Linked DNA regions of Sporomusa termitida. The protein of the gene in region 1 binds, or shares a complex with, the protein of each later gene. Links are inferred from orthologs where the notes say so. Each region holds a gene or a part of one and is shown on either strand. Other genes may lie near its edges.

The links. Proteins that work in one complex are often made in the same cells at the same time.
Region 2: holB (region 1) and dnaX share a complex: the UniProt entries of both Bacillus subtilis proteins name them as parts of the DNA clamp loading complex. The link is inferred for Sporomusa termitida from one-to-one orthologs.

Annotation. Positions count from the first base shown.
Region 1 is NZ_CP036259.1:5,047,397-5,052,170, forward strand. The notes cover bases 934-3,803. They hold holB (DNA polymerase III subunit delta'), read left to right. Parts: upstream 934-1,789; coding sequence 1,790-2,818; downstream 2,819-3,803. Other genes in these bases: SPTER_RS23245 (dTMP kinase), read left to right, coding at 934-1,205; SPTER_RS23250 (YaaR family protein), read left to right, coding at 1,337-1,789; SPTER_RS23260 (PSP1 domain-containing protein), read left to right, coding at 2,790-3,599; SPTER_RS23265 (tRNA1(Val) (adenine(37)-N6)-methyltransferase), read left to right, coding at 3,599-3,803. Outside these bases: SPTER_RS23240 (aminotransferase class I/II-fold pyridoxal phosphate-dependent enzyme), read left to right, coding at 1-517; more of SPTER_RS23245, read left to right, coding at 528-933; more of SPTER_RS23265, read left to right, coding at 3,804-4,348; rsmI (16S rRNA (cytidine(1402)-2'-O)-methyltransferase), read left to right, coding at 4,420-4,774. UniProt on the Bacillus subtilis protein: DNA polymerase III is a complex, multichain enzyme responsible for most of the replicative synthesis in bacteria.
Region 2 is NZ_CP036259.1:4,619,471-4,623,319, reverse strand. What follows is about bases 1-2,897. They hold dnaX (DNA polymerase III subunit gamma/tau), read left to right. Parts: upstream 1-530; coding sequence 531-2,264; downstream 2,265-2,897. Other genes in these bases: recR (recombination mediator RecR), read left to right, coding at 2,606-2,897; SPTER_RS21310 (YbaB/EbfC family nucleoid-associated protein), read left to right, coding at 2,276-2,602. Outside these bases: more of recR, read left to right, coding at 2,898-3,199; SPTER_RS21300 (YaaL family protein), read left to right, coding at 3,254-3,511; SPTER_RS21295 (YaaL family protein), read left to right, coding at 3,640-3,849. UniProt on the Bacillus subtilis protein: Part of the beta sliding clamp loading complex, which hydrolyzes ATP to load the beta clamp onto primed DNA to form the DNA replication pre-initiation complex.

The DNA of each region.
Region 1 (4,774 bases):
CCACAGTTTTGACCCGACTAAGGTAACTGTGACTGTTAAGGGCTTAGGCTTAAAAGGGGCAGAGGCTGAACGTATTTTGCGCCACCAATATAAAATTCAGGTGGAATTGTCTGATGTTTACAATATACTTTTCCTCATTACTTTAGGCGATTCGGAAAGGGAAGTGGCGGCGCTGGTGGCGGCACTGCGGGACCTGGCTGCCACTCACCACGGAACCCGCGATTTTTCGGATATTCATGAGATCTATCTGGCAGGCAAGTACCCCCAGCCGCCGGCCCAGGTGATTTCACCGCGGGAGGCCTTGTTTGGCAATACCTGTATGGTTCCTTTCCAAGATGCCAATGGTATGATCTGTGCTGAAATTGTTACTTTTTACCCGCCTGGCATTCCTATGCTGTGCCCGGGGGAACGGATTACTCAGGAAATCATTGATTATTGCCATGTTTTGCAGAATGCCGGCCTGCATATTTCCGGGCCCGAGGATTACCTGCTGAAAACGATTAAGGTAGTTGACTGACGGAGGCTGTATGCGAGGAAAACTAATTGTTATTGAAGGTACTGACGGGAGCGGCAAGGCAACCCAGGCGGGGATACTGGCAGGGCGCTTACAGGCCGAGGGCATTGCCGTACGCAAAGTCGACTATCCTAACTATCAGAGTCAATCGTCGGCGTTGGTTAAGATGTACTTGAAGGGCGAGTTCGGCAACCGCCCGGAGGATCTTAATGCGTATGCCGCATCGGCGTTTTATGCGGTTGACCGCATTGCGTCTTATAAAAAAGAGTGGGAGAAATTTTATTTGCAGGGCGGCGTTGTTATCGCTGACCGTTATACTACTTCGAATATGATTCATCAGGCAGTTAAGATTAGTGACAGCGCAGAACAAAAAGATTATCTGGACTGGCTATGGGATTTTGAGTTTGTAAAATGTGGCTTGCCTGTTCCTGATACCGTGTTTTTTTTGGCAATGCCGCCGGCAGTTAGTGAGCAGCTTATGCGCGGGCGGGTCAACAAGGCCGGCAGCAGCCGGGATATTCACGAGCAGAATTATGCCTATCTGGACCTATGCTATAAAAATGCCTGCGGTATTGCAGACCAGTTTGCCTGGCAGAGGATCGATTGCACCCGGGAGGGACAGCTGAAAACGATTGAAATAATACATAATGAAATATACGAGCAGGTTGGCAAACTGATTGGCAGGGACTGATAGCAGCCCTGCCTTTTTACATTACCGTTTTTGTGCCAAATATTTGATTATTTCACTAAAACCATTTATAATTTATAGGATAAGAAGTATGTTATCTGCCCTGTAATTTCTAGGCAGGAGGACTATAACGCATGAGTATGAAAATAAATAAATTAGCTATGGGCAATCAACCGGTGGTCGCTGAACGTGAACAGGCCGGCAAAGCTGAGAAAACAGGTGATTATTTTGCCGCAGACCTGTTGAAAACACAGGAAAAGCAGTCAGCTGAGCGTCTAAAGGCGATGCTTTCAGAAATTGATGAAAGTGGGCGCAGATTGTCGAACATGCCTACCTATGGCGAGCTTAAAGCCTATAAAGAGCTTGTCCGTAATTTTATTGGTGAGGCTGTAGCGCGCATGTATACGCTGGAATCACGGGCCGGCTGGGACCGTCATGGCCGGCAGAAAATGTATACGACCATTCAGCAAATTGATGCCAAGCTCAGCGAGATGGCCGAAGATGTGCGCCTCGGCCAGCAGCGCCAGCTGTCAATCATGTCTAAGCATGACGCGGTGCGGGGCATGCTGGTCGATTTATACACCTAGATGATGATACATTGGCAGGAAATAATCGGACATGATGATAATGTGAGCATCATCAGGGCAATGCTGCTGGCCGATAAAGTGCCGCATGCGCTATTGTTTACCGGTCCGGCGGGTGTTGGCAAAAGTCTGGCCGCAACCTTGCTGGCTGCCGGCATCTTATGCGGCGGTACCGGTGCCAAGCCCTGCGGGGTCTGCCAGGCGTGCCTGGTGTTCAACCGCAGTGCCCACCCCGACTTTGTACTGGTGCGGCCTGACGGCCGGGCAATTAAGATTGACCAGATCCGCAGGCTGCAGCACTTTGCGGCGTTAACTCCGGCTATGGGTTTACGGCGGGTGTGTCTGATTGAGGAGGCAGAGCTGATGACGGTTCAGGCTGCTAATAGTTTACTCAAATTATTAGAGGAGCCTCCCCCCGGCTTTGTGTTTATCCTCGTGGCCGGGATAGCACAGCCGTTGCTGCCGACAATTTTATCCCGCTGCCAAAAGATTCAATTTCAGCCGCTGGCATCAAGTTTGCTTGCCCAGACCCTGATTGCCAGAGGCTATGTACCGGCAGCGGCCAAGGTTGCTGCCCGGTTAAGCGGCGGCCGCATGGGGGCGGCACTCGAATTATTGGCGCCTGAGGGTTTGATGAACCGGAATAAGGCGATTGAATTATTAGACAGTCTGCGGGAAAAGCGGCTGGCGGCTGTGTGGGAGCGGGCACTCACGCTTGACAGCCTTGACACGAAGGAAGTCGTAGGCATTCTGGAGTTTTTGGTATATTTATTGCGCGATATTGTACTGGTAGCCGGCAGGCATAGTGAGCATTTAATATATAATACTGATTGTATGGCCCAGTTAAAGGACTGGGCGGGCCATTGGCCGGAAAAACAAAATATTTTGGCGATCAGGGCCGTGAAGGATACGATACGGGCGATTCACGGTAATGCCAATACCCGGCTGGCTATCGAGGCGTTACTCTTACATTTGCAGGATTTAACGGAAAAGGAGATTAAGTATGTTGACAGTAGTGGGAATCCGCTTTAAAAAGGCGGGTAAAATATATTATTTTGATCCAGGCGGTATGGAAATAACTGCCGGGGAGCATGTCATTGTAGAAACTGCGAGGGGTCTGGAGTTTGGTGATGTAGTCGTTGGGCCGCGGCAAGTGGAAGACAGTCAGATTGTAGCGCCTCTGAAGCCGGTACTGCGTAAAGCGACACCGGAAGATGAGGAGAAAGTCAATGATAACCGGAAAAAAGAGAAAGAAGCCTTTAAAATCTGCGAACAAAAAATCCAGGCCCATGATTTACCAATGAACCTGGTGGATGTGGAATATACTTTTGATGTAAATAAGATTATTTTCTACTTTACGGCGGAGGGCCGGATAGACTTTCGCGAGCTGGTAAAGGATTTGGCCAGCGTTTTCCGTACCCGGATTGAACTCCGGCAAATCGGTGTCCGGGATGAGGCTAAATTAATGAACGGGATTGGTTGCTGCGGCCGCTCGCTGTGTTGTGCAACCTTCCTGGGAGATTTTGAACCAGTGTCCATCCGGATGGCCAAAGATCAGCATCTGTCGCTTAACCCTACTAAAATCTCCGGTATCTGCGGCCGCCTGATGTGCTGCCTGAAGTACGAAAATGACTGCTATGGCGGCTGCTGTGCAAAAAAGGTGGTGGCGCCGGCGGTTGGCAAGGAGGTTGTTACTGTCGAGGGTGAAGGCAAGGTATTAACAATTAACCAGCAGAAACGGACGGCAACCATTGCGCTGCCTGAAGGAAAAACGTTAATTATTCCGTGGGATGAGGTAGTGGAAAAAGAATAATGGCAGCTGACGAGATTCGGTTAAAACCGGGTGAACGGGTAGATGACCTTGTTATTAATAATATGAAACTAATTCAGCATCCTGACGAGTTTTGCTTCTCGCTGGATGCTGTGCTATTGGCGCAGTTTGCCAGCCTGCGCGCAGGCTGTGAGGTGATAGACCTTGGGGCCGGCACCGGGGTTATCGGCTTGTTGCTGCTGGCACGGGGCGCCGCTGCGGTTACCGGTGTGGAGCTGAATGCGGCGATGGCCGATAGGGCTTGCCGGTCGGCGACCAGTAATGGTCTGGCCGATAGGCTTACCATGATCCATGGCGACCTGCGGCAGGTGAAAGAGTTCTTGCCCGGCGGCTGCTTTGAACTGGTTGTTGCCAATCCGCCGTATCGCCCCGTAGGGAGCGGCTATATAAGCCCCAATAGCCGGGTAGCCATGGCGCGGCATGAGGTGACAGCAAATCTGGCCGATGTTGTTGCGGCCGCGAAATATCTGGTAAAGTACCGCGGCCGGTTTGCGATGGTGCACCGGCCGGAACGGCTGGCGGAAATTACGCTGGCGATGTGTGCGGCCGGCCTTGAACCGAAGCGGCTGCAGTTTGTGTATCCGGCGGCCGGCAAAAAGCCCAACATGCTGCTTATCGAGGGGGTGCGGGGGGCCAGACCGGGAATTGATGTATTGCCGGCCTTAATTGTATATACTACTGATGGGAACTATAGTGAAGATATCATGAAGTTTTATAGTCAGGACAGGTGACTTTTGTGACGATAACAACCGGCAAAGGGACTCTCTATCTATGCCCTACACCGCTCGGCAATCTGGAGGACATGACTTTCCGGGCTGTCCGGGTGCTAAAGGAGGCGGCAGCCATTGCCGCTGAAGATACCAGACATACACGTAAGCTATTAAATCACTTTGCTATCCATGTGCCGCTGATCAGCTATCATGAGCATAATAAGGAGGAACGGGGGCCTGAACTCATCCGGCGCCTGTTAGAGGGTGAAACCATTGCACTGGTTAGTGACGCCGGTATGCCGGCCATCTCTGATCCCGGGGCTGACCTGGTGAAGCTGGCCGTTAGGAACAGCGTGCCGGTCGTGCCGCTGCCGGGGCCCAATGCGGGGCTGACGGCCCTGATTGCCTCCGGACTTGACACCAATCATTTTACATTTATCGGATTTT
Region 2 (3,849 bases), 430 kb from region 1 along the record:
CTTGCATTGTCTGGTTGAATAGTATATAATGAATTTCTGTTGAGAGCACACGGAGAGATGTCCGAGTGGTTGAAGGAGCACGCCTGGAAAGCGTGTGTACGGGAAACTGTACCGAGGGTTCGAATCCCTCTCTCTCCGCCATAACTTCTACAAGCGCGAGGCCGCCTAAAACGGCTTTTTGTTTTCTAGGCCGGGCTACAGCAGTGCCGGGTCTTACGCAATAGGAACTCATGAACCGCGTCAGATCCGGAAGGAAGCAGCGCTAAGTGATCATTTTTATGTGCCGTAAGGGTGCCTGGCTGCTGCTATGGCCCGTCGTGGAAAACAAAAGCTATTTGTTTACTAACTGAAAGCTATAGATTTATTGAAAGTAGCCAACGCAGGGCTGCTTTTTTGCTATATATATAAATAAGGAAGAAGTTTGCAGACTGATGCGCTAACAGGCTTTTTATATTAATTATTTTCCCGAAAAAGGGAAACATTTTACTGGTGTGGAATATAACAATCTTGTAAGGCAAGGAGGTGTGGGAATGACTTATGTGGCATTGTATCGAAAGTGGCGACCGCAGGATTTTGGCAGTTTAGTCGGTCAGGATCATATTAGTATAACTCTGAAAAATGCGATTGTCTCCGGTAAGATTGCCCACGCCTATTTGTTTGCCGGGCCGCGGGGGACAGGGAAAACGACTACAGCCAAAATATTGGCGAAGTCGCTAAATTGTCAACAGGGCCCTACCGCTATCCCCTGTAACGCCTGCCCTAATTGTGAAAAGATCACCACCGGCACATCAATGGATGTTTTTGAGGTAGATGCGGCCTCCAACCGGGGCATTGACGAAATTCGTGATCTCAGAGAAACAGTTAAATTTTCACCGGTAGACGGGCGTTATAAAGTATACATAATTGATGAAGTCCATATGTTAACGACAGAGGCCTTTAATGCGCTGCTGAAGACGCTGGAGGAACCGCCTGGCCACGTAGTGTTTGTTCTAGCCACAACTGAGCCGCATAAGATTCCCGCGACAATTCACTCTCGCTGCCAACGCTATGATTTCCGCCGCATAGGTGTAAGAGAAATTGAGCAGCGGTTAGCGCTAGTTGCAAAACACACTGATTTACAGGTGGAACCTGAGGCACTTAAGCTGATTGCCGTTCAGGCTGACGGCGGTCTGCGTGATGCTCTCAGCATTTTGGATCAATGCGCTGCTTTGGATAGCAGCGGTTTGATAACGGCTGCCCATGTTAGACAATTGCTGGGATTAATTGGCCATGAATGGGTGTGGCAGCTAACCGATGCAATAGCTGAACGTGATACTCACAGCTTGCTGCTCAAACTCGACGAAGTTATTAATCTAGGGAAAGATGTACGTCAATTGCTTGTTGAAATGGCACTACATGCCCGCAGCCTGATGTTGTTTAAAGCTGCTCCCGCTATTGAAAACATTGAAATGTACAGTGAGGATAAATCAGTATTAGCTGCCCAAAGTGCCAAATTTTCTCATCAGGAACTAGTGGCGATGCTAGAGCTTTTGCATTCGACCGCGAACGAGACAAAATGGGCGGCTGAACCGCGTATTGCTGTGGAAATGGCACTTATTACATTATGCCGGCGGGCGGTAAGTACAGATATTGCTGCTTTAATTGAGCGGATTGCCGTGCTCGAGTCTCGTTTTACCAACCAAACGGCGGTGGTGGAGGCAAGTCCCGCCAATGTAAGCCCGCAGCCGGCGCCGGCGCCGCCTACGCCGCTCAAGCCGGTCGCTAGCTCATCTGAGCTGCCCCGGCAGGCTCCGAAATCTCCCCGGCCGGCTGGGGCGCCACCGGTGGGGGCTGAACCTGTTATACCGCCGCCTCCTTCTGACGCGGCAGGTAATATAAGCAATTTAAATGAGATATGGGCAGCTGTGCTCAAAGAACTCTTAGCTAGTGGTAAGCGGTCGGTACACGCCTGTGTGATGCAAGGTCACTTAATAGCTCTTGCTGATAATCAGGCAACGGTACGTTTTTCTGCCACTTTTCCGAAAGAACGGACAGAAAAAGACGATTACCGGGCAATCGTTGAAAAAGCGCTTGCTCAGGTTACCGGGCAACAAGTAAAAATTATTTGTGTACTGGGACAGGATACACCTGCTGCCAAACCAAAAGCATCACTGCCGGTAACTGCTGTGCAGCCTGATCCTGGTATTAATCACCCGGCTGTCAAACAGGCCCAAATGATGTTTGGCGGTACAATAGTAAAGATAGAGGAAGAAAAAAAAAATTAGGAGGCTGACACATGTTTGGAAATATGGGAAATATGGCTGGAATGATGAAAAAGGTTCAAAAATTGCAGGGGGATATGGCCAAACTTCAGGAAGAGCTTAAATCCCGGACCATCGAAGTATCCACCGGGGGTGGCGCAGTTAAAGTCGTAGTTACCGGGGAAAAGAGAATTCAGTCTGTAAAAATTTCTCCTTCTGCCGTTGACCCTGAGGATGTGGAAATGCTGGAGGATTTGGTTGCGGCTGCTGTTAATGAGGCCATGACCAAGGTAGATGATATGATGGCCCAGGAGATGGGGAAATTAACCGGCGGTCTTAATCTGCCACCAGGAATGTTTTAATTTATGAGCTATATTGCGCCAATTGCCAGGTTAATTGAGCATTTTCGCCGTTTGCCGGGGATTGGACCTAAATCTGCGGCCCGCCTTGCCTATCATGTGCTGAAAATGGATAAAAGCCAGGTACTTGCTTTGTCACAAGCGATTATCGATGCCAAAGAGCGGGTTAGTTATTGTACGGTTTGTTTTGATTTGACAGATTCTGATCCTTGTCAGATTTGTCGCTCTGAAGGGCGGGATAAGTCGCTTGTATGTGTTGTCGAAGACCCTAAAGATGTGACGGCAATGGAACGTACCCGTGAATTTAACGGTTTATACCATGTATTACATGGATCACTGTCGCCGCTTGAGGGCGTGGGCCCTGACGATATCAAGGTGAAAGAGCTTTTAGACCGGATCAACCGGGGGATTCAGGAAGTAATTATGGCGACTAATCCTAATGTCGAAGGCGAGGCTACGGCTATGTATATTGCCAAGCTGCTTAAGCAGCTTGGTGTTAAAGTCACTCGCATTGCTCACGGTTTGCCGGTGGGGGGAGACCTTGAATATGCTGATGAGGTCACGTTGTCCAAAGCGCTAGAAAACCGCAGGGAAATGTAAAGCCACTGTTTATCCTGCCTGTTTATGGGAATACTATAACAGGGAGGAGATAAAATGAAGACAGTGTTAATGAACATTATCAATGGTTTTATACCACAAAATGTAACGATTGTTCCTCGTATTCCGCCTTTGGCCCAACAGATTGAGCAAGCAAGACAGGAATGGCTGAGTGCCCAAAACTACTACAACAATGTCTCTGATGTTGATTTAGTCGATCATGCTACTTTTCTTATTCACGCTGCTGAAAAGAAATATACATATTTGTTAAAGCGCGCACGGTATGAAGGGGTTCGTTATGCACCATTCAATTAAGCTGCATGTCTAATACCGGAATCTTGATTCCGGTATTTTTTCATTATTTTGGACTGGCCGACATATATTGTCTGTAAGCAGAATGTGGTAACTTATCACATTCAGCTAAGTTACTTAGTGGAGGGATAATGATGGTGGCATGGCGGCAACTATTGGGTTTGTGGGATACCGAACATTCTGGAGGTAAGAGTCTGCCCGGTCTGGCGGAGGTAGTGGATCAGGCCCGGCGGGACTGGTTGTATGCTCAGAATTATTATAATTCAGTTACTGATTCCGATTTAATCGATTATGCTATTTATCTGACTAAAGCCTGTGAACGCAGATATATGTATTTGCTC